Regions from separate parts of the Rhizobium sp. Pop5 genome, predicted to be linked through region 3. Evidence: riboswitches for the same ligand, from Rfam matches in the RefSeq annotation. Region 3 holds a riboswitch; each other region holds the start of a gene.
What was found. A riboswitch is a leader RNA that binds a small molecule or an ion and turns the genes downstream of it on or off. The one in region 3 is predicted to bind cobalamin.
Positions count from the first base shown of each region.

Region 1: another riboswitch for cobalamin. It lies ahead of cobU (bifunctional adenosylcobinamide kinase/adenosylcobinamide-phosphate guanylyltransferase); the one in region 3 lies ahead of NE852_RS13515 (ABC transporter substrate-binding protein).
Region 2: another riboswitch for cobalamin. It lies ahead of nrdH (glutaredoxin-like protein NrdH); the one in region 3 lies ahead of NE852_RS13515 (ABC transporter substrate-binding protein).

Region 1 covers NZ_CP099399.1:2,029,552-2,040,144, forward strand. The annotation lists gene cobN (cobaltochelatase subunit CobN) at 1-3,458, opposite strand, end outside; gene cobW (cobalamin biosynthesis protein CobW) at 3,468-4,514, opposite strand; gene cobU (bifunctional adenosylcobinamide kinase/adenosylcobinamide-phosphate guanylyltransferase) at 4,519-5,028, opposite strand; cobalamin riboswitch at 5,334-5,729, opposite strand; gene NE852_RS12265 (hypothetical protein) at 5,737-6,009, shown strand; gene NE852_RS12270 (chloride channel protein) at 6,012-7,802, shown strand; gene NE852_RS12275 (adenylate/guanylate cyclase domain-containing protein) at 7,810-9,096, opposite strand; gene NE852_RS32725 (DUF1127 domain-containing protein) at 9,196-9,534, opposite strand; gene NE852_RS12280 (DUF4242 domain-containing protein) at 9,551-9,826, opposite strand; gene NE852_RS12285 (hypothetical protein) at 9,861-10,349, opposite strand; gene NE852_RS12290 (helix-turn-helix transcriptional regulator) at 10,535-10,593, shown strand, end outside.
Region 2 covers NZ_CP099399.1:3,545,555-3,556,147, forward strand. The annotation lists gene NE852_RS19595 (LacI family DNA-binding transcriptional regulator) at 1-21, shown strand, start outside; gene queC (7-cyano-7-deazaguanine synthase QueC) at 135-845, shown strand; gene queD (6-carboxytetrahydropterin synthase QueD) at 845-1,201, shown strand; gene queE (7-carboxy-7-deazaguanine synthase QueE) at 1,198-1,926, shown strand; gene NE852_RS19615 (adenylate/guanylate cyclase domain-containing protein) at 1,940-3,163, opposite strand; gene nrdF (class 1b ribonucleoside-diphosphate reductase subunit beta) at 3,266-4,240, opposite strand; gene nrdE (class 1b ribonucleoside-diphosphate reductase subunit alpha) at 4,414-6,582, opposite strand; gene nrdI (class Ib ribonucleoside-diphosphate reductase assembly flavoprotein NrdI) at 6,561-6,962, opposite strand; gene nrdH (glutaredoxin-like protein NrdH) at 6,976-7,197, opposite strand; cobalamin riboswitch at 7,462-7,687, opposite strand; gene NE852_RS19640 (heavy metal translocating P-type ATPase) at 8,104-10,416, opposite strand; gene NE852_RS19645 (helix-turn-helix domain-containing protein) at 10,487-10,593, shown strand, end outside.
Region 3 covers NZ_CP099399.1:2,262,499-2,273,091, reverse strand. The annotation lists gene NE852_RS13525 (hypothetical protein) at 1-374, shown strand, start outside; gene NE852_RS13520 (hypothetical protein) at 387-1,805, shown strand; cobalamin riboswitch at 1,985-2,240, shown strand; gene NE852_RS13515 (ABC transporter substrate-binding protein) at 2,414-3,430, shown strand; gene NE852_RS13510 (iron ABC transporter permease) at 3,427-4,467, shown strand; gene NE852_RS13505 (ABC transporter ATP-binding protein) at 4,464-5,228, shown strand; gene NE852_RS13500 (PAS domain-containing methyl-accepting chemotaxis protein) at 5,283-7,052, opposite strand; gene NE852_RS13495 (hypothetical protein) at 7,468-8,034, shown strand; gene NE852_RS13490 (hypothetical protein) at 8,056-8,499, opposite strand; gene NE852_RS13485 (hypothetical protein) at 8,593-8,841, opposite strand; gene NE852_RS13480 (hypothetical protein) at 8,845-9,099, opposite strand; gene NE852_RS13475 (hypothetical protein) at 9,562-10,002, opposite strand; gene NE852_RS13470 (AraC family transcriptional regulator) at 10,202-10,593, shown strand, end outside.

The sequences.
Region 1 (10,593 bases), 230 kb from region 3:
TCGTGCTCGCGATTGTCCTGGTTCTGCACGACGGCCTGAATGGAGCGCAGCCGCTCCTCGAAGACCCCGCGCTCGGCCCGCCCCTCTTCACCCGCGCCATAGGCATAACTGCCCCAGACGAGATAGGCTTCGGCAAGATCGGCCCGCCGCTCCCAGTCCTTCTCGTCGATCAGCGCCTGCAGGCCAGCGCCATAGGCACCGGGCTTCGACCCGAAGATACGATACCCCGCCCGCTTTGCCGCGGCCTTCTCGTCGAGCCCGGCTGCGGCCAGCCGCGCCGCCTCGCCGCGCATGCGCCCGGCAATCGGATTGTCAGCCGCATCCTCGTCCAAAGCTCCGACGGCACGGATCGCCTTGTCGAACAGCGCGATCTGCTCCGGGAAGGCATCGCGGAAGAAGCCGGATATGCGCAGCGTCACATCCACCCGCGGCCGCCGCAGCATGGCGGGCGGAATGATCTCGTAGCCGGTGACGCGCCGCGAAGCCATGTCCCACACCGGCTTGACCCCGATCAGCGCCAAAGCCTGGGCAATATCGTCGCCGCCGGTACGCATGTTGGAGGTGCCCCAGGCCGTCAACCCGAAGGAGACGGGCCACTCCCCGTGATCCTGCACGTAGCGGCGGATCAGCAATTCCGCGGATTTTTTCCCAAGCTCATAAGCCGCCGGTGTCGGCACTGCCCGGCTGTCCACCGAATAGAAATTCCGCCCCGTCGGCAAGACGTCCGGCCGCCCGCGCGTCGGCGCGCCGGAGGGGCCAGGCGGCACGAAACGGCCATCGAGACCGCGCAGCAGACTGGTAATCTCCGCCGGGCCGCTGGCAAGGATGGAGGGTTTCAAGCGGGCCTCGATTTCATCCAACACGGCTTTGGTTTGGGACCAGAGGGTTGGGCATTCCAATTCCCCGGAAACGAGCTTGGCGGCGAGCAGCTCGATGCGCTCGACGGTGTCGCCGTTCGTGCGCCAGGGGGCGTCGAGGAGGTCGATAAGGATTGGCGGCCTTGGGCCAGCCCAAGGGGCGGCCATGTCGCAGTCGAGAGGATCGAAGGGACACTGAAGTGCGCGACTCCCCTTCTCCCCAGCGGGGAGAAGGTGGCCCGAAGGGTCGGATGAGGGGGCCACAGACTCGGCTTCGCCTGCGCTCAGCCGCTCGCTCCTGACGTCGCTCGCCTCCTCATCTGTCCTGACGGACATCTTCTCCCCGCTGGGGAGAAGGGGGAAAGCCAACACATCCCCCGCAATCGACCGCTGCAAACTCGCATCTCCACCCTCACCCAGCCCGCGCGGCACCCGCGCCAGGGCCACGGTGAGATCCGTCAGCAGCCGCCCCTCGGGCGACACCCCGAACACATGCAGCCCATCCCGGATCTGCATCTCCTTGAGATCGCAAAGATAGGCATCGAGCTTCTTCAGCGCCTCGCCTTCACTCTCGCCTTTCGCAATCCCCGCGTCACGGTCCAGCCCGATATCGGTAACAAGCTCGAGGATTTGCCGGGACAGCAACCGGATACGCCTGGGATCACCGCCCGAGGCTTCGTAATATTCATCGACCAGCGCCTCCAGGTCCTTAAGCGGCCCGTAGCTTTCGGCCCGCGTCAAAGGCGGCGTCAGATGATCGATGATGACGGCGGCCGTGCGGCGCTTGGCCTGCGTACCCTCGCCGGGATCATTGACGATGAAAGGATAAAGATGCGGCAGCGGCCCAAGAATAGCCTCGGGATAACAGGCTTCCGACAGCGCCAGCGCCTTGCCCGGCAGCCATTCCAGATTGCCGTGCTTGCCCATGTGAATGACGGCATCGGCGCCGAACTCTTCGCGCAAAAAGGCATAGAAGGCGAAGTAACCGTGCGGCGGCACGAGATCCGGCGAGTGATAGCTCTCCTTCGGATCGATATTATAGCCACGCGCCGGCTGGATGCCGACGAGCAGGCCACCAAAGCGGGCAAAGGGCAGCGCGAAAGCGCCATCCCGCATATAGGGATCAGCCTCGGGATCGCCCCAGCGCGCCGTCACCTCATCCTGAATCTGACTGGGAAGAGACGCAAAGAAGCTCCTGTATCGACTCAGGGAAAGCCGCTCGCGCACCACCTTGCCATCGAAGCCGGAATTGGTCGGCCCCGCCATCAGATGCCGCATGAGCGCATCGCCATCGGCGGGAATATCGGCAATGGGATAACCGGCCTCCGTCATCGCCCGCATCACCTCGATCGTGCCGGCCGGCGTATCCAGGCCGACGCCATTGCCGAGCCGCCCGTCCCGGTTCGGATAATTCGCCAAGACAAGCGCAACACGCCGTTCCGCCGGCGGCCGCTGCCGTAGCCGCGCCCAGTTGGCGGCAAGATCAGCGACATAGGCCATGCGCCCGGCATCCGGCTCGCTGGATACGATATTGGCCTCGACCGCGGCATCGTAACGGGCGGCCGATTTGAAGGAGACGGCACGCGACAAAACGCGGCCATCCACCTCCGGCAGCGCGACATTCATGCCGAGATCGCGGGCCGAGAGCCCCTGCGACGAGGCCGCCCATGCCTCCCGCGACGAGGCCGAAAAGATCGTCTGCAGCACGACCGCGTCATTCGCCTCCAGCACCGTCGGCTCGCGATCGGCGCCCGGTGCGGAGACGGCAAAGCCCGTCGTATTGATGACAACATCGGGTTTAAGGTCGGCGAAGATGGATTCGAGGATGCCCTTGGAAACGGGATCCTTGAGGCTGTAGGCAAAGACCGGCAGCGGGCGGAGGCCTTCCGCCTGCAGGGCTTCGACCAGGGCTTCGACGGGTTTTGTTTCGCCGCTTTGGACGAGGGCGCGGTAGAAGGCGATGGCGACGGTGGGGCGTTCCGTAAGTTCGAATCTCACCTCTGCCGTCGGCACGCCCGAGACAAGCCTCTCCCACTCTTCAACCCCAATCAACCCCCGCTCCGGCCACCAGATCCCCGCCTTCATCAACGGCGCAGCCGGCGCCGGCTTCTCCTCACCAGACAGCATTGCCGCCGCATAGGCCAGAAAGCCCCGCGCATTGGCATCCCCGCCCTCGATCAGGTAAGCCCACAACGCATTCAGATCCTCCAACGCCACATTCGAAAACGGCGTCAGCCCGGCATCCGGCTTGGAATCCCCAGGCAGCACCGCAATCAGTGCCCCGCTGCGCGCCGCCACCGCATGCAGCGCCTCCAGCGCATAGTGGAAATAGCTTGCCCCACCCAGCGCCCGCACGATGATCAGTTTCGCATGCCGCGCGGTCCGCTCGACGTAAGTATCGACCGACATCGGATGCTTCAGGCTCATCAGGCTCGCAAGCCTCAGCGAATACCCCGCCATCCCACCGGCATGAGCCGCGGCAATCGCCGCAAGCTCGGTGTCGGCGGCCGACAGGAACAGGATATCGCCCGGCGACTGGCCGAGGTCGATCGCCTCGTCCCCGTCACTGATCGTTCCCTGCTGGGCCAGAAGCAGATGCATTTAATATCCTCAGACGAGCGCTTCGATCGCCTTGCGCACCGCGTCCTGATCCATCTCGTGCAGGCCGATGACGACGAGGCGGGTGCTGCGGGCTTCACCCGGCGCCCAGGCGCGGTCGAAATACTGGTCGATGCGGGCACCCACGGCCTGCAGCTGCAGGCGCATGGGCTTGTCGGAGACATCGATGAAGCCCTTGAGGCGCAGCACATCATGCTCGGCGATGATGCCCTTCAGCTTCTCGACGAATGCTACCGTATCGGCGACCGCGCCAAGTTCGACGACGAAACTGTCGAATTCGTCGTGATCATGCGGCTCGCCATCCTCATGCTCCAGCTCGTGATGGGACTTGCGGTTGACGATATCGTCTTCGGTGCCGACACCGAGGCCGAGCAGCACGCTTGCCGGCACCTCGCCATTCCGGGCCTCGATCATCACGGGCTTGCGGACAATGCGCGAGGCGACCTCGCTCTTCACGCGGCCGAGCCCGTCGGCGTCGATGAGATCGGTCTTGTTCAGCACGATCAGGTCGGCGCAGGTCAGCTGATCCTCGAAAAGTTCTTCGATCGGGCTTTCATGATCGAGCGATTCATCCTCGGCGCGGCGCGCATCGACGGCATCGTGGTCGTCGGCAAAACGGCCGGCGGCAACAGCCGCGCTGTCGACGACGGTGATAACGCCGTCGACGGTAACTTCGCTGCGGATATCAGGCCAGTTGAAGGCGGCCACCAGCGGCTGCGGCAGCGCAAGTCCCGAGGTTTCGATGACGATGTGATCGGGGCGCTGGTCGCGCTCCAGAAGCTTGGTCATGGTCGGGATGAAATCGTCGGCCACCGTGCAGCAGATGCAGCCATTGGTGAGCTCGATAATATCGTCCTCGGTGCAGTTCTCCGCCCCGCAGCCCTTCAGCACATCGCCATCGACGCCGAGATCGCCGAATTCGTTGATGATGAGTGCGATCTTCTTGCCGCCGGCATTGGTAAGCAGGTTGCGGATCATCGTCGTCTTGCCGGCGCCGAGGAAGCCGGTGATGACGGTTGCGGGAATTTTCTGCTGCATGGAACTAACCCTTCATTTTCAGCGGCAGTCCTGCCGCGATAAAATAGACGTCGTCGGCATTGGCCGCGATCATTTGGTGCAGCCGGCCGGCATGGTCGCGAAATTGCCGCGCCATGCGGTTCTCGGGCACGATGCCGAGGCCGACTTCGTTGGAAACGATGACGAGCCGTGCCTTCGCTTGGGGCAACCAGGCGGCGAGCGCAACGGACTGGGCGATGATATCGCGCCCCTCCATCATCAGATTGGTGAGCCAGAGTGTGAGGCAGTCGACAAGAATCGCCCTGCCTTCGCCATCGATGGCCGTAAGCCGCTCGGCAAGCTCCAGCGGTTCCTCATGCGTGGTCCAGGATGGGCCGCGATCCGCCTTATGCTGGTCGATGCGCGCCTGCATTTCATCGTCCCACGCCCGGCCGGTGGCGATGTAATGACGCTCGAGGCCGGTCGCCGTGACGATGTTTTCGGCAAAACGCGATTTACCGGAGCGGGCGCCGCCGAGGATGAAGGTGGTGCTCATGCTCGGACGCCTTCTGCAGCGGAGGGTGTTGCACCCCCCTCTGTCCTGCCGGACATCTCCCCCACAAGGGGGGAGATCGGCAAGAGGCGAGACCATCGCCTTACGTCAGTTGTTTGGGGAGATCGTCGCCGCGATTCCATCTCCCTCCTTGTGGGGGAGATGTCCGGCAGGACAGAGGGGGGTACCGCATACTCGACGCACAAGGCCGAAAGCCCCACATCTGCCACCAAAGGCAGCGCCGAATTCAATCGTTCAGCCAAAACAACCTCCGTGCTGGCAGCGGGCCTCTTGCCCAGGGTTGGGCTTTTCGCCCGGCACGGGATGGCAGGTCTCCTGGCTCGCGGGTATCGGCCGCGACCGGGACGACCGTTTCCGGTCGCCCCTGATCGTGCCAGCGGATCTGCCTCGCCTTCCCGGCTGCATCTCGTGAAAAGGTGGACGATTCGTAGAAATAGAGGCGTCCGACCCCGGTTGATCACCATGCATTTCCAGTGGCTTTTCCGGCATCTCCTCCGCTCCGCCCGCCCGCACCATTGCGGGCTGCCGACGAAAAAGGCTCGATGCCGGATGCAAGACCCTGACCGCTCTACAGTCGCGGGGTCGGCTGTGATGAAAGCGCCCGGCTTGGGTCCGCCTCGTCACATTCCCTTTTCATCCGGAAAGCGTAACGCCGATCCGGAACCATCCGTTATATCCGATGATGGTCAGATGACCATCATCGTGGGATGGTCAGGCGACCACCCTTTATATCAAGGATGGTTAGGCAAGCTCCGGGGTGAAGTCAACCGGCCTTGGCACGCCGGAATGGCCAGCGAGCCGGCAGGCAAACGCCGACACGACTTACTCTACCTAAAATATCGTCATTTATCAGAGGCTTATGTCATAAAAATTTGTCTGGCACGCCGGCTTTTTGCCGCAATTGCATCGCAAGCGGACCCGGCCTTCACCCTTGACCCGGCCTCTCCCTGCCTAGTTGTCTAGCCATGCTCATGAAATTGGATCGGCGCCGTCTCCGCGCGCTGCGTGTTTTCCTCGATCCCGGCCGTTTGCGCGTTCTGACGCGACGCAGCGAAATCGGCCTGTCGTTGGCCGGCGCCGTCGTCGGCATCGCTTCGGGACTTGCCGTCACCGGCATGAGTTTCGTTTCGAACGAATTGCACCAGCTGATATTCGGCATAGCAGACAGCGAGAGGTTGAGTTCATCTGACATCGACGACAAGCTGCTGTTGCTGACCGCGCCCGTCATGGGCGGCGTCCTGCTCGGGCTGCTGCTCCTGGTGCTGGCGAAACGGCGCAAGAAGCCGATGGTCGATCCGATCGAGGCCAATGCCCTGCATGGCGGCCGTCTTTCCCTGACCGACAGCATCATCGTTGCCGTGCAGAACCTGCTCTCCAACGGTTTCGGCGCCTCCGTCGGCCTGGAAGCCGGCTATACCCAACTTGCCGCCGGCCTCGCCTCGAAATTCGGACTGAAGCTGCAGCTTCGCCGCTCGGACCTGCGCATCCTTGTCGGCTGCGGCGCAGCCGGCGCCATCGCCGCCGCCTTCAATGCGCCGCTGACCGGCGCCTTCTATGCCTTCGAGCTCATCATCGGCACCTATACGATCGTGTCGCTGACGCCGGTCGTCACCTCCGCCCTCGTTTCCACACTCGTCGCAAGGCTGCTTGCCGATGGCGATTTCACCATCGATATCGGCAGCTTCGGCTCGGTCGTGCCTGCCGATTATATCCCGGCGCTGCTGCTCGGCGTCTTCTGCGCCGGCGTCGGCATTCTTATCATGCAGGGCGTCGCCTTCATCGAGGAGGTGGCGCGCAAGAGTTCGATCGCGCCGCCCTTCCGCCCTGCTCTCGGCGGCATTATCGTCGGCCTTCTGGCGATGATCTCGCCGCAGGTGCTTTCGGCCGGCCACGGCGCGCTGCATCTCAATCTGTCGCGCGACGTCGCGATCCCGGCGCTGATCGGCCTCTTTCTCTTGAAGTCCCTCGCCTCAGCGATTTCGATCGGCTCGGGCTTCAGAGGCGGCCTGTTCTTCGCCTCGCTGTTCATGGGCGCCCTGCTCGGCAAGCTCTTTGCCTATTGCGGCCCCTATTTCGCCGCGACGACCCTGACGCCCGCCATCTATGCCGTGGTCGGCATGAGCTCGCTTGCGGTCGCCGTCATCGGCGGGCCGCTGACCATGACCTTTCTCGCGCTCGAAATCACCGGCGACTTCCCGATCACCGCGCTGGTGCTCGCCGCCGTCATCACCTCTTCGCTCGTTGTGCGCTCGACCTTCGGCTATTCCTTCGCCACTTGGCGCTTCCACCTGCGCGGCGAAAGCATCCGTAGCGCCCACGATGTCGGCTGGATCCGCAATCTGACGGTGGACAAGCTGATGCGATCAGACGTCAAGACCGCAAGATCGGGCATCTCTCTGGAGGAGTTCAAACAGGCCTTCCCGATAGGCTCGACCCAGCGCGTCATCCTCGTCGAGGAGAGCGACAAATATGCCGGCCTCGTGCTGGTGCCTGAGATCTACGCCAACCCGACGGACGCCCAGGACGAAGGCAAGGTGCTTGCCGATTTCATCCGATACCGCAACGATTTCCTGCAGCCGCAGATGAACGCCAGGCAGGCGGCGGCGATCTTCGATAAGAGCGAAAGCGAAGCGCTGGCCGTCGTCAACAACCTGATCGAACGCAAGGTGGTCGGTCAGCTCAGCGAAAGCCATACGTTGCGCCGCTACAGCGAAGAACTGGACCGCCGCCGCCGCGAAGTATCCGGCGAGATCTGAGCGGCCGCTACGATGCTGTGTCGACGGGCCTGAAGACATCAGCCCGCTTCGAAACCCCGCGCAGTTCGAACGAACCGAGATATTGGCAGGGCACGGCGCAGGTCGTCGCGAAGCTCTCCGACATCAGGAGCGGCTGCTCGAGCGTGCCGCAAAGCTTTTCAAGCCGCGAGGCCTCGTTGACCGCCCTGCCGATCACCGTGAAATCGAGCCTGCCCTGGGCGCCGACATTGCCGTAGAAAACCTCGCCGAGATGCAGCACGACGTCGACGCCGATATCGGGGCCGCCATTGCCCGCCCGCTCGCGATTGAGCGCCTCGTTTGCCTCCAGCAGGTTCCTTGCCGAAGCGAGGGCCGCCAGGCAGGCCTGTTGCGGATCGTCCGCATCCGTTGGGAAGATCGCCAGCACGCTGTCGCCCATGAACTTCAGGATCTCGCCGGAATTTTCCCCGACATGCCGGTCGATCAGATCGAAATGTTCGTTGAGAAAGCCGACGATCTCCTCCGGCTGATAGACCTCGGTCAAGGCGGTGAAATTCCGGAGATCGGCAAGCAGGATTGCGGCATTGATGGAACCGCCCATTCCCCTGCGGGTTTCGCCGGCGAGGATGCGCGCGCTGGTCTTCGCGCCGGTATAGACGGCGAGGATATCGGTGGCGGTCTTCGACGCCGCCACCCGGTAAGCCGCAAGCCCCAGCGCCGGCAAAAGCTGTTCGATGACCGCAAGCTGCTCGTCGGAAAATCCGCCCGGCGCGTCGCTGGTCAGGGAAACAGCGAGCCCGCGCAGCGCCACCTCCTTCGGAAATTCGAAAATGCGGATAACGTGGTCGGTGCCGCCGGCCTGCGCGAATTCGTTGAGCTCGGTATAGTTGAGGCCCTCGTCATTCGCGAGGTTCCATCGCCCCGCTTTTTCGTCGCGGCTCAAAAGATAGAATGTCGGTGTCTTCTCGAAGCTGCGCTCCGTTTCGCTCCCGTGCTCGGCGGCTTCGAGAATTGTTGCAGCGCCCCGCGCGAAATTGGCCGAAACGCCGCGATACATCGGATGGATGGACGGCATTCTGATGCTCGCCCGCCAGATCGGAAATCCGTCGGCAATCAGCCGCTCGCACAGACCGGTAATGAGATCGCCGATATGCTCGCTGGTGATTCCCTGCTCTATAATCCACTGAATATGATCGTTAATTTTTGAAACCTCCGCATCGGGCCGAGAGCCGGAGAAGCCGTTTTCACGATCGAGGCTCGGCACCGGGAACCGCAGGACAGGCGCTGAAAAAGCCATGTCGCGCATGCCATTCATTAGCCTGCTTCGCGTCACGATACTACTCCCAGGCGAATGAGGGGATGCGGAAATCGAGGCCGAAATTACGGATGGCAGAATGCTTCCGCTTCCGCGCCGTCAGCGAAAACGGCTCCAATCTGCCTCTTGGGAGGCAATGAAAGGGATCTGGCCTCTCGACACCGCAATGTCCTTCAGCATGTGATCCGACAAGGCGCCAAGCCTATTTTCCGCCGACCGGCGATGCCTCCAGATCATGAGCACTCGCAGGACGGAAATCGGCAGCAGTAATGCTTTGCATATTCGAAGATTCAGCACGCCGGATGGGAAATTCCCGTTCATCATATCCTCCAAGAAAAGGCGCGACTGACCGCGCGAAGCCAGAAGGGAACCAGCCGGCGCCCCGTTCGCCGGCTGGTTCCCGCCGCTGACACACGTCGCGATCGCAAAACGCCGCATGCCTTTGCGCGCCTCCTTAGCGATCTGCCGAGTGAGGGCCGATGAGGGTCGTGACCTCGGTGACGCGGTCCGCGGGAAAGCCACCCTTTTCCGCGTGCCGATAGACCGCTTCTGCGCTTTCGGCCTCGTGGATGCAGTACATCTTGTCCCCGGTCACATAGCTGGTGATCCAGCTATAGGGTTCGCCGAGGGCGGCCACCACGGCGTTGGATTTCGCCGAGATTTCCCGCAGGGTTTCCTTGTCCATGTCCCCGAGACCCGGAATATTTCGTTCGACGACGAATTGCGGCATTGTTTCATCCTTCTCTGATGCTGGAGTGGCTCGGTCAGCCGTGCGCATGCCGGCAGCTGACGTCGGGATTCATGTCGGCAAAGGGTCCTTTCGGATTGTCCTTCCATGCCCAGACATGCAGCTCGTAGAAGGCCGGAAGCCCGTAGCGGTTCGGTGCGTTCGTGAAACTGAACAGCTGACCGCCGAGATTGGCGGGACCTTTCGTCGTGATGTATTCGACGGCAACGAGCTTCATCTTGCCGTGTTCGTCAGGCTCGTACATCACGGCCTCCGGCTTGGAGAGATCAATGGCCTCGTCCTTGATGAGGTCGGCGTTGACGTAGTGGATGCCCATCGCGCCTCCGTCTATGCCGCTGGTGCACGGGATCGGCGAATAGCCTTCCCTGGCGGCCTGGTTGACGTCCCGGAAGCGTGCATTGGCCTCCCGGACCTGTTCCGGCAAACCGGTGCCGCCGCCGAGCGCCACCGCCGGAAAAGCTGCCATCATGAGAAGCGCCGCGATCGGCGCTTTTGTCGCTTTCATGAAGATTGTCCTCCAATTTCTGGTTGTCCAGACCGATGCAATCCGGCCGGCAATGCGTTGTAGAAAATCCGCACGATGAAACATCTCCCGCATGGGGGATGAAATCTGACACAAATGCCGGGAATGACGGCGCCTATGCCCGCGACGGTTGACCGCGCCGGCCAGGCTGATGCAGGATCGCCGCCATGGAACAGCAACTGTCGGAAATCATCGGATCTATTTATGATTGCGTGGCCCGGGAGGA
Region 2 (10,593 bases), 1.3 Mb from region 3:
ATCAATTTTCCAGTCGGTTAGACCCCGCTCTGAAGGTTGGCATCTTAAACCTATTTCCCTGGCGCGTGATTTATCCTAAAAGCACGCCGTAATCCGGTCGCAGCCCACCCGGTCAAAACAAGGGAATCCAAAATATGAAAACCATCGTCGTCTGCTCCGGCGGACTCGACTCCGTTTCGCTTGCCCACAGAATGGCAGGAGAAGCACAGCTTGTCGGTCTCGTCTCCTTCGACTACGGCCAGCGCCACCGCAAGGAACTCGACTTCGCCGCCAAATGTGCAGCGCGGCTCGCGGTTCCGCACCATATCATCGACATCGCGGCCATCGGCGGTCATCTTAGCGGATCGGCCCTAACCGACAACGTCGAGGTTCCGGACGGCCACTATGCCGAGGAGACCATGAAGGCCACCGTGGTGCCGAACCGCAACGCCATCATGCTGGCCATCGCCTTCGGTCTGGCGGCCGCGCAGAAGGCGGATGCCGTTGCCGTCGCCGTCCATGGCGGCGATCACTTCATTTACCCCGACTGCCGCCCGGGCTTTATCGACGCCTTCCAGCGCATGCAGAACGCGGCGCTCGACGGTTACGCCAGCGTCAAACTGCTCGCACCCTATGTCGAGGTTTCCAAAGCGGCAATCGTGGCCGACGGCGCGAAACACGGCACACCGTTCGCGGAAACCTGGTCCTGCTACAAGGGCGGCAGCCTCCATTGCGGGCGCTGCGGAACCTGTGTGGAACGCCGCGAAGCCTTCCATCTTGCCGGCGTCGCCGATCCCACGGAATACGAGGACCGCGACTTCTGGAAGGCGGCGGTGTCGCAATATGCCGCGACGGAGGTGCGTTGATGTACCGCATCACCAAGGAATTTCATCTCTCCGCCTCGCATCAATTGGATCACCTGCCGACTGATCATCAATGTGCCCGGCTCCATGGCCACAACTACATCGTGGTCGTCGAACTCTCCGCAGAAACCCTGAATGAGGACGGCTTCGTTCGCGACTATCACGACCTCGCGCCGCTCAAGCGCTATATCGACGAGGCTCTCGATCATCGCCACCTGAACGACGTATTCGGTCATTCCAAAGTCACGTCCGAATTCCTGGCCAGGCATTTTTACGAGTGGTGCAAGCAGCGCTTCCCCGAGACATCGTCTGTCCGCGTCAGCGAGACGCCGAAGACCTGGGCGGAGTACAGGCCGTGAGCGCGGAGACCATTCGCGTCAGCGAGATATTCGGCCCGACCATACAAGGCGAAGGCGCGTTGATCGGATTGCCGACCGTGTTCGTCAGGACGGGTGGCTGTGACTACCGCTGTTCCTGGTGCGACAGCCTTCACGCGGTCGACAGCGCCTTCCGGGATCAATGGATGTCCATGTCGGTTGAGGCGATTTGGCAGGAGGTCACGAAACTCTCCGGAGGCAAACCGTTGACGGTGTCGCTTTCCGGGGGCAATCCGGCGATCCAGCCGCTAGGGCCGCTGATCGAACTCGGCCATTCCAACGGATACCGCTTCGCGCTGGAAACACAGGGGAGCGTAGCGCGGGACTGGTTTCGCGATCTCGACACCCTGGTCTTGAGCCCCAAGCCGCCTTCGAGCGGAATGCAGACGGACTGGGAGCAGGTCGGCAACTGTCTTCGACTTGCCGCCGGCGGGCCGGAGGTCGCGTTGAAAATCGTCGTCTTCGACGATGCCGACTACGCATTCGCCCAAGAGGTGAGCCAGCGCTATCCCGATATTCCCTTGTTCCTCCAGCCCGGCAACCACACGCCGCCGGCGCCCGATGACGACGACGCCCGTATCGATATTGACGGCGTAATGGACCGGATGCACTGGCTTGTCGGGAAGGTGACCGCCGACCAATGGTTTGACGCGCGTGTGTTGCCTCAATTGCACGTGCTGCTTTGGGGAAACAAACGCGGGGTATGACCCCGTGGGAAGCCTAGCGCTCCTGAAAAGCAAAGACATCGACGGGTTCGCCCAGCCCGCGCAGGGAGAAGGTGCCGAGCTCGTCCATGTCTTTCGCGCAACCCGCCATTTCAACGAAGGCCCGCGACAGGAGCACCGGACGCTTGACCTCCTTGGTCAGGCTTTCCAGCCGCGAGGCGATATTGACCGCCGGGCCGATGACGGTGAAATCCAGCCGCCGGCGCGAGCCGATATTGCCGTACATGACGTCGCCGACATGCACGCCGACGCCGTAGCGCAGCGGTTCGCGTCCGTTACCCTCATGCTGCCGGTTCAGTTGCGCCATCGACTCCTGCCCTTCGCGGATCGCCTGCAACAGATCGGTGCAGGCCGTTTCCTTGGTCAGCGGGAAGATTGCCAGCAATCCGTCGCCCATGAACTTCAGGATCTCACCGCCATAGCGTTCGATCGGGTCCGATATGGCATCGAAATAATCGTTCAGCAGATGGATGACATCGTCGCGGGGCCAGAGATCCGAGATCGCCGTAAAGTCGCGCAGATCGCAGATCATGATGGCCGCGCCGACGGTCGCGCCGCTGCCGCGCGTCGTGACCCCCGACAGGATCTGCTCGCTCGCATGCGGCCCCACATAGGTCTGCAGCAGCGTGCGCGCCATGATGTTTTTCAGCCTGATCTCGCTGACGAGCGTCAGCGCCGGCAAGAGATCGCGCAGGAAATCGACGTGCTCATTCGTAAAACCGCCCGGCCGGCTGGTGGAAAATGTCACGACGTGCCGTTTGCCGAACGTGTGTTCAACCGGCCAGGCGATATATTCGGTGAGGCCATCGTCGCGCAGTTCCCGGTAGAATGAATCCGCGTCGCCGTCGGCTATGCTTTCCAGCTGTCTGCGGATCTCTTCGGCACCCTGATGGATCGCATTGATCGGACTCGTCAGGAACTCCGGTGTATTTTCGATACCATAGGCGAATGTGTTGATCTTCGCCTCCGTCAGGCCCTCCTTCCAGAGGATACGGGCGCCGATCCATTGCGGATGGTTCGTCCTGAAATGCAAAGTCGCGCGGGCGACCGGCACCCCTGCCGCCATCAGCTTCCCGCACATTTCCACCAGGATGTTGTCGATGAAGCGCTCGTCGCGCGTCTCGTTCACCAGCCAGTCGAGAATCCGCCTCCGACGGACCGGCCAGATGCCCTCGTCCGTTTCAACGGCAGCTTTGGCCTTGTTCAGAAAAGACGACATCAGAAACTCCCGCTAAACCACACTTTCGGCGAGTACCGAATCCAGTTTCGCTGAATGTGGTCGATGAAGAGGCAAATGATAAGGGGAAGCTGAAATTAAGTCTCAGAAATCCCAGTCCTCGTCCTCGGTCGCGACCGCCTTGCCGATGACATAGGAGGAACCCGAACCGGAGAAGAAGTCGTGGTTCTCGTCGGCATTCGGCGACAGTGCCGACAGGATCGCCGGATTGACCTTGCAGGCCTCGGCCGGGAAGAGCGCTTCATAGCCGAGGTTCATCAGCGCCTTGTTGGCGTTGTAATGCAGGAATTTCTTGACGTCCTCGGTCAGCCCGACGCCGTCATAGAGAGCTTCGGTATATCTTGCCTCATTGTCATAGAGCTCAAGCAGCAGGTCGAAGGCGAAGTCCTTGATCTCCTGTTTCCGCTCATTGCCAAGTCGCTCCAGCCCACGCTGGAATTTGTAGCCGATATAATAACCGTGCACGGCCTCGTCGCGGATGATCAGCCGGATCATATCGGCCGTATTGGTGAGCTTGGCGCGGCTCGACCAGTACATCGGTAGGTAGAAGCCGGAATAGAACAGGAAGCTTTCGAGGAAGACGCTCGCGACCTTCTTTTTCAAAGGGTCGCCTGAAGCATATTGCTCCATGATCAGCGCCGATTTGCGCTGCAGGAACTCGTTTTCCTCAGACCAGCGATAGGCGTCGTCGACATCGGGTGTCGAGCACAGCGTCGAGAAGATCGAGGAATAGGAGCGGGCATGCACCGCCTCCATGAAGGAGACGTTGGAAAGCACCGCCTCCTCGTGCGGCGTCGCGGCATCTTCCATCAACCTAATGGCGCCGACGCCGTTCTGGATCGTGTCGAGCAACGTCAATCCGGTGAACACGCGGATCGTCAGCTGCTGCTCTGCCGGCGTCAGCGTTGCCCATGAGGGAATGTCGTTGGAAAGCGGCACTTTTTCCGGCAGCCAGAAATTGCCGGTGAGACGGTTCCAGACTTCGAGATCCTTGTCGTCCTCGATGCGGTTCCAGTTGATGGCGCGCACGCGGCTGATTGGCTTTACGGCGATGTTCATGGTGATTAAGTCCTTCCAATATCTGATTGCGCTCGGAGCCCCCTCACCCCGCCCTCTCCCCGAGGGGAGAGGGGATGTCGCGTCTGCCGCAAATGTCTTCTCCCCATCGGGGAGAAGGTGCCGGCAGGCGAATGAGGGGGCCATTTGCTCAACGGCTCGCGGCCGAAATCAATTCACAGCGTGCAGGAAACGCAGCCCTGCACCTCCGTGCCGGACAGCGCCATCTGGCGAAGGCGAATGTAATAGATCGTCTTGATGCCCTTCTTCCAGGCGTAAATCTGCGCCTTGTTGATGTCGCGCGTGGTTGCGGTGTCGCGGAAGAACAAGGTCAGCGACAGGCCCTGGTCGACATGCTGGGTCGCCGCCGCGTAGGTGTCGATGATCTTCTCCGCCCCGATCTCATAGGCGTCCTGGTAATAATCGAGATTGTCGTTGGTCATGAACGGCGCCGGGTAATAGACGCGGCCGATCTTGCCTTCCTTGCGGATCTCGATCTTCGAGACGATCGGATGGATCGAGGAGGTGGAGTGGTTGATGTAGGAGATCGACCCTGTCGGCGGCACCGCCTGCAGGTTCTGGTTATAGAGACCGGAAGCCATCACCGTTTTCTTGAGCGCCGCCCAGTCTTCCTGCGTCGGAATGTGGATGCCGGCATCGTCGAAAATTGCGCGAACCTTCTCCGTCGCCGGCTTCCATTCCTGCTCGATATATTTGTCGAAATAGTCGCCGGAGGCATATTTCGAATTTTCGAAGCCCTTGAAGCTCGTGCCCCGCTCGACCGCCAGCAGGTTCGAAGCGCGGATCGCGTGATAGGTCACCGCATAGAAATAGATATTCGTGAAATCGACGCCTTCCTCGGAGCCATAAAAGATGCGCTCGCGGGCGAGATAGCCGTGCAGGTTCATCTGTCCGAGGCCGATCGCATGGCTCTCGTCATTGCCCTTTTCGATCGAAGGCACCGAGGAGATGTGGCTCATGTCGGAAACTGCCGTCAGCGCCCGGATCGAGGTTTCGATCGTCTTGCCGAAATCGGCGGAATCCATCGCCGCCGCGATGTTCAGAGAGCCAAGATTGCAGGAAATATCCTTGCCCATCGTCTGGTAGGAGAGGTCGTCATTGTATTCGCTCGCCTCGCTCACCTGCAGGATCTCCGAGCAGAGATTGCTCATGGAGATGCGCCCGGCGACCGGGTTCGCCCGGTTCACCGTGTCCTCGAACATGATGTAGGGATAACCGCTCTCGAACTGGATCTCGGCGATCACCTGAAAGAATTCGCGTGCCTTGATCTTCTTCTTGGAGATGCGGGCATCCGCCACCATCTCACGGTACTTCTCCGTCACCGAGATTTCGGTGAACGGCGCGCCGTAGACGCGCTCCACGTCGTAGGGCGAGAAGAGGTACATATCCTCATTGTTTTTGGCGAGTTCGAAGGTGATGTCGGGCACGACGACGCCGAGCGACAGCGTCTTGATGCGGATCTTCTCGTCGGCATTTTCGCGCTTGGTATCGAGGAAGCGCATGATGTCGGGGTGATGGGCGTGGAGATAGACCGCGCCCGCGCCCTGGCGCGCGCCGAGCTGGTTGGCATAGGAGAACGAGTCTTCGAGCAGCTTCATGATGGGTATGATGCCGGAGGATTGGTTCTCGATCTGTTTGATCGGCGCGCCGGCTTCGCGAATATTCGTCAGCGACAGCGCCACGCCGCCGCCGCGCTTCGACAGTTGCAGCGCCGAATTGATCGACCGGCCGATCGATTCCATATTGTCCTCGACACGCAAAAGGAAGCAGGAGACGAGCTCGCCGCGCTGCTTCTTGCCGGCATTCAAAAAAGTCGGCGTCGCCGGCTGGAACCGGCCGGAAATGATCTCATCGACCATGTCGCGGGCAAGGGTCTCGTCGCCGCGGGCCAAAGTCAGTGCCACCATGCAGATGCGGTCTTCGTAGCGCTCCAGATAGCGCTTCCCGTCGAAGGTTTTCAGCGTGTAGCTGGTGTAATATTTGAAGGCGCCGAGAAACGTGGGGAACCGGAATTTCCTGGCATAGGCCTGGTCGAACAGGTCACGGACGAAATTGAAGGAATACTGGTCGAGCACTTCCTGCTCGTAATAGCCTTCAGTGACCAGATAATCGAGCTTCTCCCTGAGGTTATGGAAGAACACCGTGTTCTGGTTCACATGCTGCAGAAAATACTGCTTGGCCGCCATTCGGTCTTTGTCGAGCTGGATCTTGCCCTCGTCGTCATAGAGGTTCAGCATCGCGTTCAGCGCGTGATAATCGAGCGTTTCCGCAGCCTTCAGCGGCTTTGCGCCCACATCCCGCGTCAAATTTGTTCCCGTGTCCAAAATCGTCCCATCCCATCTTTGACATTGGCGACATCCTCGGAGGTTCCCAGGAGCTCGAACCTGTAGAGGTACGGCACCTGGCACTTCTTCGAGATGACATCGCCGGCAAGCCCGTAGGTCTCGCCGAAATTGCTGTTGCCCGCGGCGATCACGCCCCGGATGTTGGAGCGGTTTTCCGCATCATTGAGGAAACGGATCACCTGCTTGGGCACGGCCCCTTTACCGCCGTCCCCGCAATAAGTAGGCGAGATCAGCACGTAGGGTTCGCGAATGTGGATATCTTCAGCGCTGAGGGGAATGCGCGCCGCGCGCAATCCCAGCTTCTCGACGAAACGATGGGTATTCCCGGATCGGCTGGAATAATAGACGATCAGCCCCACCGCTCTTCTCCGATCAGGAGAGCGCGCTGATCATATCGGGACGGAAGCCCGCCCAGTGGTTCTCGCCGGCAACGACGACCGGAACCTGCATGTAGCCCATGCCGCGCACGCGATCGAGCGCCTCGGTGTCCTGGGAAATATCGACGATGTCATAGTCTACCCCCAGGCGATCCAGGGCGCGATAGGTGGCGGTGCACTGAACGCAGGCAGGCTTGCTGTAAACGGTAACGCTCATCATGTTCCTCGTGATGTCAATGAATTCAGGACGCAGGACTGGGATCGGGCGCCATGCGGCGTCCGGGGCAAAGTTTGATAATGATCTGGCAAAGTTGGCGCTTTAAACGCCCAATAGCATCCCTCGCAGGATGTGCGCGGGTGGCGGCCTTGATGTTCTCGACATGACTTCAAACCCCGAAGTGCTCATGCGGATGTTCGGGGGCAGTGCAACAGGCACGGATAGATTCCGTCTTCATGCACGCGACCTTCCGGACACCCCGCCCGTGGACGTTTCGTTCGAGGCAGGTCTCCTGGCTCACGGGTCGAAGCACCCTGCCCAGCCTTCCCGGAACCTCATGCTCCAGTGACCTGAAATCGGACAGTTGCTCGCCGCTCACAGTTGCGGGGGCAGCTCCGGCATTGCCGCGCCGTAATGGCGAAGCGCACCGTATTCCCATCTTAGCCCCCGATCCTCACGAATCGAAGGAACCTCAAACACTAGATATAGTACGCGAATCCCAATTCGCGTCAACGGATGGTTTGTGCATCGCGTTACGGGAGGTTTGAAATCACTGCATTCCTGTGAAAAACAGGGATAACGAAGGCTTAACGAAAAGACGCTGTAGAGAAGGGTCCGATAAAGAGACCCGGCCTGTCGCCAACTCCCAGGCTGGGACAAGCCATGCAAAACTCGCAACGTCATCCTCGGCCTTGTGCCGAGGATCTGCGCCGCTCAATTAAGCACCTGAAAATAAATGGTTTCTTGTCAAACAATTACAGCGGTCAGATGCTCGGCACAAGGCCGAGCATGACGGAGAGACCTTGTCGACAAACTGAGAGCCGGCCTAAGCGATGGCCCGCTCCGCGGTTTGGATTCTCGATCGCGCCCAAATCGGTGGTCTTTACATCGCCATTCGGGAAAAATTCATCCCTTTAAGCGAAGCAGCCTGAGCGCATTGATCGTCACCAGCACGGTGGCGCCGGTATCGGCGAGGATTGCCGGCCAGAGCCCGGTAATGCCGGCGATCGTCGTCACGAGGAAGACCGCCTTCAGGCCGAGCGCGATTGTGATGTTCTGCAGGATGTTGCGCATGGTCCGCTTGGAAAGCGCGATCATCCGCGCCACGTCCCCGACGCGCCCGTGCAGCACGGCGGCATCCGCCGTCTCCAGCGCCACATCCGTGCCGCCGCCCATGGCGATGCCGATATCGGCCGCCGCCAGCGCCGGCGCGTCGTTGATGCCGTCGCCCACCTTGGCGACGGTGAAGCCTTCACGCTTCAATTCGCCGACGACCCGCTGTTTGTCCTCCGGCATCATCTCGCCGCGCCAGTCGATGCCGAGCATGCCGGCAACGGCCGCCGCCGTGCGTTTGTTGTCGCCCGTCAGCATCATTGCCTTCACGCCTGCCGATTTGAGCGCGGAAAGTCCAGCCCCGGCATCCTCGCGCGGCTCGTCGCGCATGGCGATCAGGCCCGCGGCTGCGCCATTGACGAGCAGCACCGATACGCTCTTGCCTTCGTCATTCAGCGCCGTGATGCGCCCATCCTGCTCTCCATCGAGCGCCCCGCGCTCGCGAGTTGCGGACGGCGACAGCAGATCCAGGGTCTCGCCCCCGACTTTGCCGGTGACGCCCTTGCCCGGCAGCGCCTCCAGCTCGAAGGCCGGCGGCACGGGAACGCCGCCGGCCTTGGCGCGATTGAGGATTGCCAGCGCCAGCGGATGGCTGGAACCTTGCTCCAGCACCGCCGCGCGCGACAGGACCTGCGCTTCGCTCAAGCCGAAGGAAACGATGTCGGTCACCTGAGGTTTGCCTGCCGTCAGCGTACCCGTCTTGTCGAAGGCGACCATCGTCACCTTGCCGAGCGTTTCCAAGACCGCGCCGCCCTTCATCAAGAGCCCGCGCCGGGCGCCGGCCGACAGCGAAGCAGCGATCGCCGCCGGCGTCGAGATGACGAGGGCGCAAGGGCAGCCGATCAAGAGGAGCGCCAGCCCCTTGTAGATCCATTCGCTCCATGAACCGCCGAAAAACAGCGGCGGAACGACCGCAACGAGGGCTGCGACAACCACCACGCCCGGCGTATAATAGCGTGAGAACCGATCGATGAAGCGCTCCGTCGGCGCCTTCGATTCCTGCGCTTCCTCCACCAACTTGACGACGCGGGCGATGGTATTGTCGGCGGCGGCCGCCGTGACGCGAACCCTGAGCACCGCATCGCCATTGACCGTGCCGGCGAAGACGACGGCATCCACGCCCTTGCGCACCGGCGTGCTTTCGCCCGTCACCGGAGCCTCGTCGATCGCGCTCTCGCCTGATACAATGACGCCGTCTGCCGAGATGCGGTCGCCGGGGCGAACCATGATGATCGCACCGACGGCGAGGCTCTCCGCAGGCACTTCCCGCGTCTGCCCATTGTCTTCAAGCAGCGCATTCTTCGGCACCAGCGTCGTCAGCGACTGGATGCTTTCGCGCGCCTTGCCCGCAGCCACACCCTCCAGCATCTCGCCGACAAGGAACAGGAACACGACGGTTGCCGCTTCCTCACCGGCATTGATGATGACGGCGCCGACAGCGGCGATCGTCATCAGCATCTCGATCGAAAACGGTGTGCCCGATAGGGCCGCCATGACCGCACGCCGCGCGATCGGCACGAGACCGACCAGCATGGCGACGATGAAGGCATAGGGGGCGATTGCCGGCACGAGATGGCCGGCGGCATAGGCGGCAACGAGCGCTGCACCGGAAAGGATGGTCAGCCGCCCCTTCTTGCTCTGCCACCAGGGGCCGGACATCGGCGCGTGGTCGTGCCCGTGCAGGCCCTCGATTTCCTTTTCACCATGAGCGTGGTCGTGATCCCCATGATCATGGTCATGGCCGGCATGGTCGTGATCATGACCTTCGTGATCGTGATCATGGCCCGCATGATCGCCGTGATCGTGGTCGTGGCCCGCGTGATCGTGCCCATGGTCATGGTCGTGATGGTCATGCGTGCCGTGTTCATGCGCAGGCGCCGCACCTGCGGCAAGCGGCGCGACTGAATAGCCGAGCCCCGTCACCCTCTTCTCGATCGCCTTGAGGTCACTGCTGCCGTCATGCCGGACGGTCATCGTGCCCGCCATCACCGAGACGGAAACATCGGCAACACCAGCCACGCGCCGGACCGCCGTGTCGATCTTGGTTGCACAGGCGGCGCAGTCCATGCCGCCGACCCGGTATCGCGTCTCGCTCGTTTCAGCCATCGTCGCTTCCTTGCCAAACAGAAGCATCTCTCCTACATCCTCTAGCGACTAGAGGTGCAAGAGAAAAATAATGAAAAAGATTACGATTGGTGAAGCTGCGCGCCAAAGCGGCGTGAAGGTGCCGACGGTGCGTTATTACGAGAGCATCGGCCTGCTTGCGGCGCCGAACCGCAGCGA
Region 3 (10,593 bases):
TCAACGTGTGGCGCAGAATGATCTCGAAAAAGGGTTTGACGGACGCCGAATTGAATCAGGGCCTGTCGTCGAGCGATATCCTGTATCTGCTGCATACGGACAGCTGCAGTTCTCTCGGCTACAAGACCGTTGTCGAGCGCGGATTCCTCTACGACGCGCCGGCGCGGGAAGAGACCACGACGACGGCATCTGTCGCCTCGGGGCGTGCCCAGAACCTTCTGCTGGTCGCCGAAAAGCTCGGCGTCAGCATCAGCACCGGGGAGACCAGGATAGACGCCGGGCTGCGCACGGCGATCGGGAAAAAGCGGGCAGCGTTGGCGCTGCCGAAGGGCGATTACATCGACTACGAACTCTTCATGAAGCTATTCAGCTAGCGGGGGCACGCGATGAATATCTATCGAACCAATCGACCCTTTGTGAAACTCTTCAATGCGGCGGATGCAACGGATGCGACGGAAGTTCTGGGCATCGGCTTTTCCCGCTTCGTCGGCGACGGCACGGTTGAGAACGGACGCCTCAAGGTCACGCGGGAAGGCGAGACGGATCCGACGTGGTGGATCGACCAGGGCAGCCTGACTGTTTTGACCGCCGACGAGGTGAAGATCGAGTTCCCGCCGATCTCCGATCTGGAATTCTATGAAGACTCGGCGCTTGCCGCGCGGGCGCTTTCCGGCTTTCTCGATGCCGGCGGCATGAATGTCGAATATCTCCTGCTGCTGGCATGGGCCGAGAGCGGCTGGACCAATACCGACGCGCAAGGGCGCGATGGCGCCGATGCCGATCTTGCCGGGCCGATCGGTCCCTATCGCTTCGATCCGGATGTCTGGTCGTCTCTCCTGAAGGACAAGGACTATCAGGAGGTTCTGCGCGGGTTTGCCGATGCCGACCGGATCAAGCCGCAGGCGCAGTGCTTCTTTGCCGCCGCCCTTGCCAATCGGCTGCAGCGCGCGCTGAAATCGAAGATCTCGAACCTCGATCCGCCGGCCTGGCTGCTGCGGCTTGGCCACCGCATCGGCAAGGATGCGGCGGTTCGCTTCGCCCAGCTTGACGACGGCGATGCCGTGTCGAAGACGGTCGATGACGTCAGGGCCGTCTCGGCAGCGACTGTCAACGCCAATCCCAAGCTCTTTCCCAGCAAATCCGACACGAAGAAGTCCGATGTCGTGGCGGCGATCAAGGCGGAATTCGAAAGCGGCAAGCGGGCTGTGGTGAAGCGGCTGACCGATCTCGTGCAGCTTTCCTCCGTCGATGGCATGATCAACGGCGGCAGCCCCGATATCCGGCCCGGCGTCCTGGGTTTCCTCGATTTCATCGGACGGTATGAAGCCGCGGGCAACTACAACGCCGTGGTCGATCGCATAAAGAACGAAAACAACCCCCGGCTCGTCGCGATGAGCATCGCGCAGGTTCAGGCCTATCAGGCGACGCTGCATGGGCGGGACGCCTGCGGCAAATACCAGATCATCATGGGAACGCTGGGCGGCAATGTCGCCCCCTCGGGCCTGACGCAAGAGCGGCTTTTCGATCCAGAGGCCCAAGACCAGATCGGCTTTCACCTGCTGATGACGGTCAGGGGAGGCGAGGCTTTCCTGAAATCCGACAGGAGCGACGCGCAGTTCAAAAAATTCGCCCTGGCGGTGGCGCAGGAATGGGCGGCGATGCCGGTTCTCGAAGCGATGACGGGACACCGCGGCGTGCAGCTGCAGCGCGGCGACAGCTATTATTCGGGAACGGCAGGCAACAAAGCGCTGACATCCGCCGACGCCTTCGAAGCCGCCATCCGGAAATTCATGGCCGAGGCGTAGTCGGCTGGACTGTGGGAAGACGTGAAGGTTTCCCATTATGGCTATAACGGTTCCATGTCCAAGACCTTCCACGAGCGGTGTTGAACGCGCCGAATGACGGCCCGCGCCATGCATCCAGCCTTATTTTTCACGGCGTCGGTGCGATCCCCGCAATAATCATTGACGTCTAGCGGATCTGCGACGTAACTGGGCGTGACGGTTTCCCGAGGATGACTCCGAGGGAATTAATAGGGAACACGGTGAGGACGACCCCAAGAGGGACCGAGACCGTGGCTGCCCCCGCAACTGTAAGCGGATTGTCGCTCATATCGGGAGTGCCGGCGCGCCGGCATTTCCTGGGGCCTTCGGGCCCGGCCACTGCGAGCTATCGCGGGAAGGCTGATGAGCGGCGGATATTCGCGAGCCAGGAGACCTGCCGTCAATCACGATCCAATCAACCGGGCGGGGATGCCCGGACAAGGAGCAGACATGATTGACCTTCTGACCCTTCGCCGAACTGCGGCATGCATCCGTCTCGATTGGGCCGCCTGCGGCTAGGCTTTGCGCGCGCGCCCGCCCTTGGGCCGCGCGGCGAAGCCATGCTCCTTTCCCTTTCAATCGAGGTTTTCATGCGCCAGTTTCTCGCCACCATGACATTCGCCTTCGGGCTGATCGGCCTTGCGGCACCGGGCCTTACCGCCACCCAATATCCGCTCACCGTCAGCAATTGCGGTAAGGAGGTGACCTTCCGCAAAGCGCCGACGAAGATCGTTTCGATCGGCCAGGGCATGACCGAAATTCTCTTTTCGCTAGGCCTTGCCGACAGGATCGTCGGCACGGCTGTTTGGGTCGGTCCCGTGCTGCCGCAATATGCCGATGCCAACAGTCGGATCAAACGACTTGCCGACAACGATCCAAGCTTCGAATCCGTTGTCGGGCAGGAGCCGGACATGGTGGCTGCCGAGTTCGAATGGCATGTCGGCGCGCAGGGCTCCGTCGGCAAGCGGGACCAGTTCGGGGACCTCGGGATCAACACCTATCTTTCGCCGGCCGATTGCGTTGCCAAGGTCAACACCGATGGCGGCGACGGCGTGCGCAAGGAGCTGTTCACGATGGAGCTGGTCTACCGTGAGATCGCCGAGCTCTCGGAAATCTTCGACGTGAGGGAGCATGGCGATGCGCTGATCGAGGAGTTGAAGAAGCGCGAAGCCGATGCCGTCACCTCCATATCGAATGCATCGGGCAAGAACCTGCCGGTCGTCTTCTGGTTCTCCAGCAAGGAGGTCAACGGTGATGCCTTCATCGCCGGCAAGAACGGCGCGCCGGCCTACATCCTGAAGACGATCGGCGCCCGCAACGTCGTCACCACCCAGGAGGAATGGCCGCTGGTGGGCTGGGAAACCATCGCCGAGGCGAACCCCGCCGTCATCGTAGTCGCGACCATGGATCGGCGCCGCTATGCGGCCGACGATCCCAAGGTGAAGATCGATTTCCTTGAGCACGATCCGGTGACCAGGGAACTGGATGCGGTGAAAAACAGGCATTTCGTGATGATGGACGCGCAATCGATGAACCCGACGATCCGCACGATCGACGGCATCGAAACATTGGCGAACGGCATCAAGTCCTTCGGCCTCTCGCAGTGAGAGCAGCATCGTTCAGGCAACAGGGATGGTGGGCGCTTGCCGCGCTCACCATCGCAGCCCTTCTTCTTCTCGGGCTGATGATCAGCCTTGCCGTTTCCATCGGAGAGATCTCGATACCGCTGGCGACGACGGCGGAGGCGGTCTCGAACCGCCTGTTCGGCACGGAATTCGTGCTCAGTCGTATCCACCAGGGCATCGTCTGGGATTATCGTCTCAGCCGGGCGCTGGTTGCCGCCAGCGCCGGTGCGTCGCTTTCGCTCTCGGGCGCGATCCTGCAGGCGCTGCTGCGTAATCCGCTGGCCGAGCCCTATGTGCTCGGCATCTCCGCTGGCGCTTCGACGGGGGCGGTCTGCGTGATGATTCTCGGCTTCGGCTACGGCGTTCTCGGTCTGTCGGGCGGCGCCTTCGTCGGCGCGGTCGTCGCGTTCCTTCTGGTCGGCTTTTTGGCGACAGGAGCAGGAGGCACCGGCGAACGCATCATCCTCTGCGGGGTCGCCGGTTCGCAGCTCTTCAATGCGCTCACCTCCTATATCGTGACGACCTCGGCCAATGCCGAGCAGGCGCGCGGCGTTCTGTTTTGGCTGCTGGGTTCGCTCAGCGGCGTGCGGTGGCCGGATGTCTATCTCGCGGTGCCGATCGCATTTGCCGGCTTTTTCATCTGCATGGCCCATGTGCGGGCGCTCGACGCCTTCGCCTTCGGCACGGACGCAGCCGCCTCGCTCGGCATTGCCGTGCGCCGCGTCCAGATCATGCTTTTCGGCCTGACTGCGGCGATGACGGCGAGTGTTGTCAGCATGGTAGGCTCGATCGGTTTCGTCGGTCTGGTCATACCCCATGCCGCCCGCTTTCTCGTTGGGCCAGGGCATCGGCAGCTGTTGCCGGCAACGGCACTCGGCGGTGCGATCTATATGGTCGGTGCCGATATCGTTTCGCGCATCCTTATACCGCAGCAGATCCTGCCGGTCGGCGTCGTCACGGCGCTCTTCGGTGCGCCGGCCTTCGCCATCATCCTTTATCGCGTGCGGAGAAGCGCATGAGCATCAAGATCGAAGCGGTGAGTTTTGCCGCCGGCGACACCGTCATCGTTAACGGCGTCAGCCTCACGGTGGAAAGAGGCAAGGTGCTCGGCCTGCTCGGGCCGAACGGGTCCGGCAAATCGAGTCTCCTGAGGTTGATCTGCCGGCTGCGCAAGGTCCGTAGCGGTATCATCCGTCTCGGCGAGGACGATATCGCCTCGCTGTCGCGCGTCGCGCTTGCGCGCCGTATCGCCTTCGTCGAGCAGCAGTCGACGACCGATACGCAACTGACCGTGCGCGATGTGGTGCAGCTCGGCCGCACGCCGCATCGCGGGCTGCTCATGCCCTGGGGTGAGCAAGACGATGCCGCCGTCGAGGAGGCCCTGTCGCGGGTGGACATGCGGGAGAGGGCGGGCCAGCTCTGGCAGACGCTGTCGGGGGGCGAGCGCCAGCGCGTGCACATTGCAAGATCGCTGGCGCAGTCGCCGAGCGAACTGCTGCTTGATGAGCCGACCAACCATCTCGATATCCAGCACCAGCTCGACATCCTCTCGCTGATCGCCAGGCTCGGTATCACCTCGGTCGTCGCGCTGCACGATCTCAACCTGGCGGCGATGTTCTGCGACAAGCTGGTGGTACTGCGCAAGGGTGAGGTCGTGGCCTCAGGCACGCCGGAGGACGTGCTGACGGAAGAGCTGATCGGTCGGGTGTTCGGTGTTCGTGCCCATGTGCAGAAATCGGCCGTGCACGGCCGGCATCATATCCAATATCTGATGGACTGAGGATGGCGGCAGGCGCAGATGCCGCGCCTGAGCCTCCGGCACCGCTTCGGGCAATCAAAAATCCTGCCAGCCTTCCGCCACGGCGGCCGAGCCGTGGGATCTTGCCGGGCGGGGCCGCTGGAACGGCTTCGGCGAGGCCGACTTGATGTCGGAAAGGGCCGAGACATTGGTCCCTCTCGGCGCGTCGTCGAAGCGGAAATGGCTGAGGAGTTCGAAAAGGGCTGAGGCCTCGCGGGCGAGGCTGTGGCTGGCGGCGGTCTGTTCCTCGACCATGGCGGCGTTCTGCTGCGTGCTCTGGTCGACGGTGTTGACGGCACGGTTGACTTCGGCGAGCGCGGTGGACTGTTCGCGCGAGGCTTTGACGATCGCGACGACATTGCCGTTGATATCGTGAACCTGCGTGGCGATTTCCTCGAGCGCGCTGCCGGCCTTGCTGACCAGCGTCACGCCGGTGGCGACATGGCCGCTGGAGGCGGTGATCAGCGTCTTGATCTCCTTGGCGGCGCTGGCGGAGCGCTGCGCCAGCTCGCGCACCTCCATGGCGACGACCGCAAAGCCCTTGCCGGCTTCGCCGGCGCGGGCCGCCTCGATGCCGGCATTCAGCGCCAAGAGGTTGGTCTGGAAGGCGATCTCGTCGATGACGCCAATGATGTTGGAAATCTCGCGCGACGAATTTTCGATCTGGTCCATGGCTTCGATGGCGTCCTTCACCACCTGGCCCGAATGCTCCGCATGGGCCTTGGTGTGGGTCACCAACTCGCCCGCCTCGCCGGCGCGCTTGCTCGCATCCTTGACGGTGGTGGTGATCTCTTCCAGAGCCGCGGCCGTCTGCTCGACGGAAGCGGCCTGCTGTTCGGTTCGTTTGGCCAGATCGTCGGCAGCGCTGCCGATCTCCTCCGAGCTCGAGGAGATCGCCTTGGCATTGTCGGCAACGGTCGCCATCGCATGCTTGAGCTTGTCGGAGGCGCTGTTGAAATCGGTGCGCAGGCGCTCCAGCGACGGAATGAAGGGTGATGCGATCGTCTGCGAGAGATCGCCGTTCGACAGATTCGTCAAGCAGGCGGCGAGCTGTTCGACGTTTTCGACGCGCGGCGTCACGTCGGTCGCGAATTTGACGACCTTGAAGACCTTTCCGTTCATGTCGAAGATCGGATTGTAGGAGGCCTGGATGAAAACCTTGCGGCCGCCTTTGCCGATGCGCATGAATTCGTCGGCGGCGAGCTTGCCGGCGGCAAGGCTCGGCCAGAATGCCTTGTATTCCTGCGATGCGGCATAGGCCGGTTCGCAGAACATCGAATGATGCCGGCCCTTGATCTCCGAAAGCGAGTAGCCGAGCGCATTCAGGAAATTCTCGTTGGCGGCGAGGATCTCGCCCTCCGGCGTGAACTCGATGATCGCCTGGGCGCGCGAGAGCGCATCGAGCTTGCCCGAGTCTTCGGCCGCGATCAGCTTCTGGCTGGTGATGTCGGTGGCGATCTTGATCACCTTGACCGGCTTGCCGCGGCGGATCACCGGATTGTAGGAAGCCTCGATCCACACTTCGCGCCCGCCCTTGCCGATGCGCTTGTACTGCTGCTGATCGTAGCTGCCGGCGGCGAGCTTGGCCCAGAAGGCCTTGTATTCGGCGGATGATGCGTAAGCCTTCTCGACAAACATGCTGTGGTGCTGGCCGACGATTTCGGAGAGTTCATATCCGAGCGCGCGGCAGAAATTCCCGTTCGCCGTCAAAATCCTGCCCGTGAGATCGAATTCGATCATCGCCTGGGATTTGGAGAGTGAAGCAAGAACGGCAACGGCATTCGCACCACGATCAAGAATATCCACGCTATGCTCCCAGGTTAAGAGGCGCCCCCTCTAAAAACGATAGCGAATATTTGCACTTTCGGATTAATGCGGATTTAACAATAATTTTGACTTTTCGCACAAATGCAGGCAGGAGCATCTTTCGTTTTCGCGGAGTTTTGACTGTGACTTATCTATTTGTTTTTGAATAATTAATGTGATTTGGTTGTTGCGCGTTTTTGCTTACTTCACTTCTAGTGGTAATTGCCCGAAAATATGTAGCCGGCTTCCATTCTGCGGGAGGCGTGGCGCTGAAATCCTGATGGTTTTTCACTGGTTTATCGCGACGCGCCGGCATTTTCGGTTCTCTGGCAGCAGGGGGAGCTTGCTGGCATTTTCGCGTGATTTTGCTATTATTTTTTAGGGGCGCATGCGCCCGGCCGAATGGAGTTTTTCGATGCTCGAACGAAATCAGCTTCCCCTGCGCCCTGCCGCGCCCGGTTTCGCCGCCGCCTGGGTGGTTTTCATCGCGGGCGCCAGCGTGGCGCTCAGCCTGCTTTTTGCCTGCGTCACGCCTTTCGTGGCGCTGGCGGCGGTTTCGGCGGTCGTGCTTCCCCGGCGGATGGCGGCGACGGCGGTTCTGCTGGCCTGGCTCGCCAACCAGATGGTCGGATATTTCGTGCTCGGCTATCCCCAGGATTGGGACAGCTATGCCTGGGGGCTTGCGATCGGCATCGCCGCATTCGCCTCGCTCGCTGCGGCCCTCGCGGTGCTGCGCCTCTCCGCCGATCTGCCGGTGACGCTCGCCGGCGCCTTCCTCGCCGGCTTCGTCAGCTATGAAGGCGTGCTCTTTGCCGCAACGTCAGTGCTGCCATCGGGCGAGGGCGCATTTTCGCCGTCCGTCGTGGCCGGGGTTCTGCTGGTCAACGCACTCGCGGCTATCGGGCTTCTCGGCCTGCATGCCGCTGCGGCGGCCGGTCGTGGGTTGGTTGCGGGCGATCGGGTATTGCCGCTGGCGAGATAAAGACGATTTGTCGCCGCCGATCTACCAGAATTTCCACCATGGACGTTTCTGATCTGCCGGCATAGAGGGGGTGGGTTCTGTCGTAACGGTCGGCTCCGCGATGGTCTCGCCGTCCTGATCGTAACATTCTCCTTCGTCTCCCTGCACCTTGGCATCAAACGCCTGCGCAATGAGCCACATTTTCCGGCGCGTTTCCTGATCGGGATTCTTGGCGACGATGTTGCCTTTGCTCCAGGTCAGCCATGCCGTGCCTTGCCGATTTTCCCCGCCGGAATAAGCTTTCCACATGCAGATCCCAGCCCGCTCCACGCGCACGACATTTCCGTCGCCGGCACGCGTCTCGGCATACCCCTCGTGCTGCATTTCGGGGTCGCCAGCCGCATAGTCCAGCCAATCGTGGAGGGTGATCGCCGGAGACGGATCGAACCAATTTGTCTTGCGGGTGATGTGAAGATCGTAACCCATGAGATGATCTGCCGAGCCATTGCGAAGTCAGTCGAGGACCGAGTTTTAATCAATGTGGATATCGATAGGCAACGGCTGAAGCGTCGGGCGCGCTCAGCCTGCTTCCCAGAGGTCGTGGGTTTCCTCGATATGGCGCTCGATCAGGTGGTATTCGGCATCGGTCAAGTCGAGCGGCGCGCCGTCGAGGAAGGCGGTGAGGTGCTCGACCTCGCCGCCGGAGGGTGGGGCGCAGAATTCGGGGCGCGCGTGGCGATTGCCGGGATGGTAGGGGGTGAGAGAATATTCGATCAGGAGCTCGATCTCTTCGTCGCCGCGCGTCAGCGTGAAAGTGATTTCGAACATGGGCTAGAAGCCGAGGGCTTCGATGCCTGCGGCAAGTTCGGCCTCGAGTTCCTCATCGTCGTCAAGCGGCCGGTTGAACTCCTCGTTCATGACGGCGGCGATGCGATCCAGCCCCCGGCGGCGCCCGGCCGGCGCGAAGATGACGACCATGACACCGTCGGCCTCCATGTCGAGCGACAAATAGCCCTTGCCGCTGCCGCCGGAGACGCTGGCCTTGAAGGCGGTGTTATCGGTGAAAAGCGAGACCTGTCCGCGCATTGTGGGGCTCCCCGGTGTTGAGGGTGGTGTTGATGACAGGATTTTGTCGTCTCGATAGTTGTGATGTTATAATCGCAACGTATGGATGGAGAATTCACCTGCCTTGAGGTTGCCGCGGAGAGGTCGTCTCTGTGTCGTTTGGGGAAGGATAGCTCGTTGTGCTGTTTGCTTGCCCTTCGCTTGCGCTGAGCGCGAAGCGGGAGACAATGGAGGACGTGCCGTGTGGCCCCCTCATCTGCCTGCCGGCATCTTCTCCCCGCTGGGGAGAAGGGGGTAAGCCGCACGGCCTTCATTCCCGAGCTGAGGTTACAAGGGAGGCGAGCGGCCGCCGCGATTCCGCTTCTCCCCTCGGGGAGAAGATGCCGGCAGGCAGATGAGGGGGCTACACGGCACACCTTCAATTGCCGTTCGCTTTATCAGGTGCGAGCGACGAACGCCCGCGAAAGGCAGTCACAGCTGCTCTCAGCCCCTCCTCCTATTGCGCGTCGTCGGCCGCTGCGCCAGGCCGGCGGCGCGGATTTCGGCGATGCTGACGGGGGCGTCGTCGAGGTAATATTCGCTGGCCCAGGCGATCCTGCCGTTGCGCCACGGGCGCCGCCAGGTCACTGCCTTCAGCCGGCCGATCGGCGTATCGATGCCGGCGACGGCATCGCATTCCGGCCCGAGGCTGCCGGCGGCATATTGGCTGTTCCAGGCGGCGCGAGCGCTCCTCTGCGCCGTCTCCAGGTAATCGACGCGCTCCAGTTCGGCTACCTCGGGCGAACGGTCGGGGCGCAAGGCCTTGATGGCGGCGATGATCCGGAAGGCCTGCTCGCCCGGGGGCTCATCGCCGATCGCCTCATCGACGGCACGGAGCGCTTCCGTGACGGCGGCATCGCGGGCGAGGGCGGTGGTGAGGTTCATGGTGTTGCCCGTTGTCTTGTGTTGCGTAAATCACATTTATATCACGAAGGAGGAGATTGCAACCAGCCGCAGGAGAAGAGGCGGCAGCCCTGCGCCGAAAAATCCCTGCCGAAAACACGTTCTAAAACATGATGGAGGTCGCGCCCGCCTGCGATCTCGGCGATGATCGAAGCGTTCGCCATTCCGATCTCAGAGCCCCATGATCTTCATTCCGCTTCCCCTGGTCATCGCCCTCCTGCTCATGATCCTTTTCGTCGCCGTTCTCAGGCGCGACGAGGAGGCGGCGCCGAACCGGCCGTTTCTGGCGCTCATCCTGCTTTCGGCGCTGCAATCCGTTCTCGTCAGCCTGCGCTGGGGTTACGGGGTGCAGGCCGTCGGCATGGTCGCGCCCGTCATTGCGGCGATCGTGCCGCCGCTTGCCTATGCCGGGGTTTCCAGGCTGGTGAAGACGAGCCGGCGGCCGCTTGCGGCCCGGATTGCGCTGCATGCCATGCCCGCCGTCCTCATCCTGCTGCTCGTGGCGTTCTGGCGGGACGCGGTCGACATTGCGCTGGTGCTCGTCTTCGTCGGCTATACCGGCGCCATCCTGCT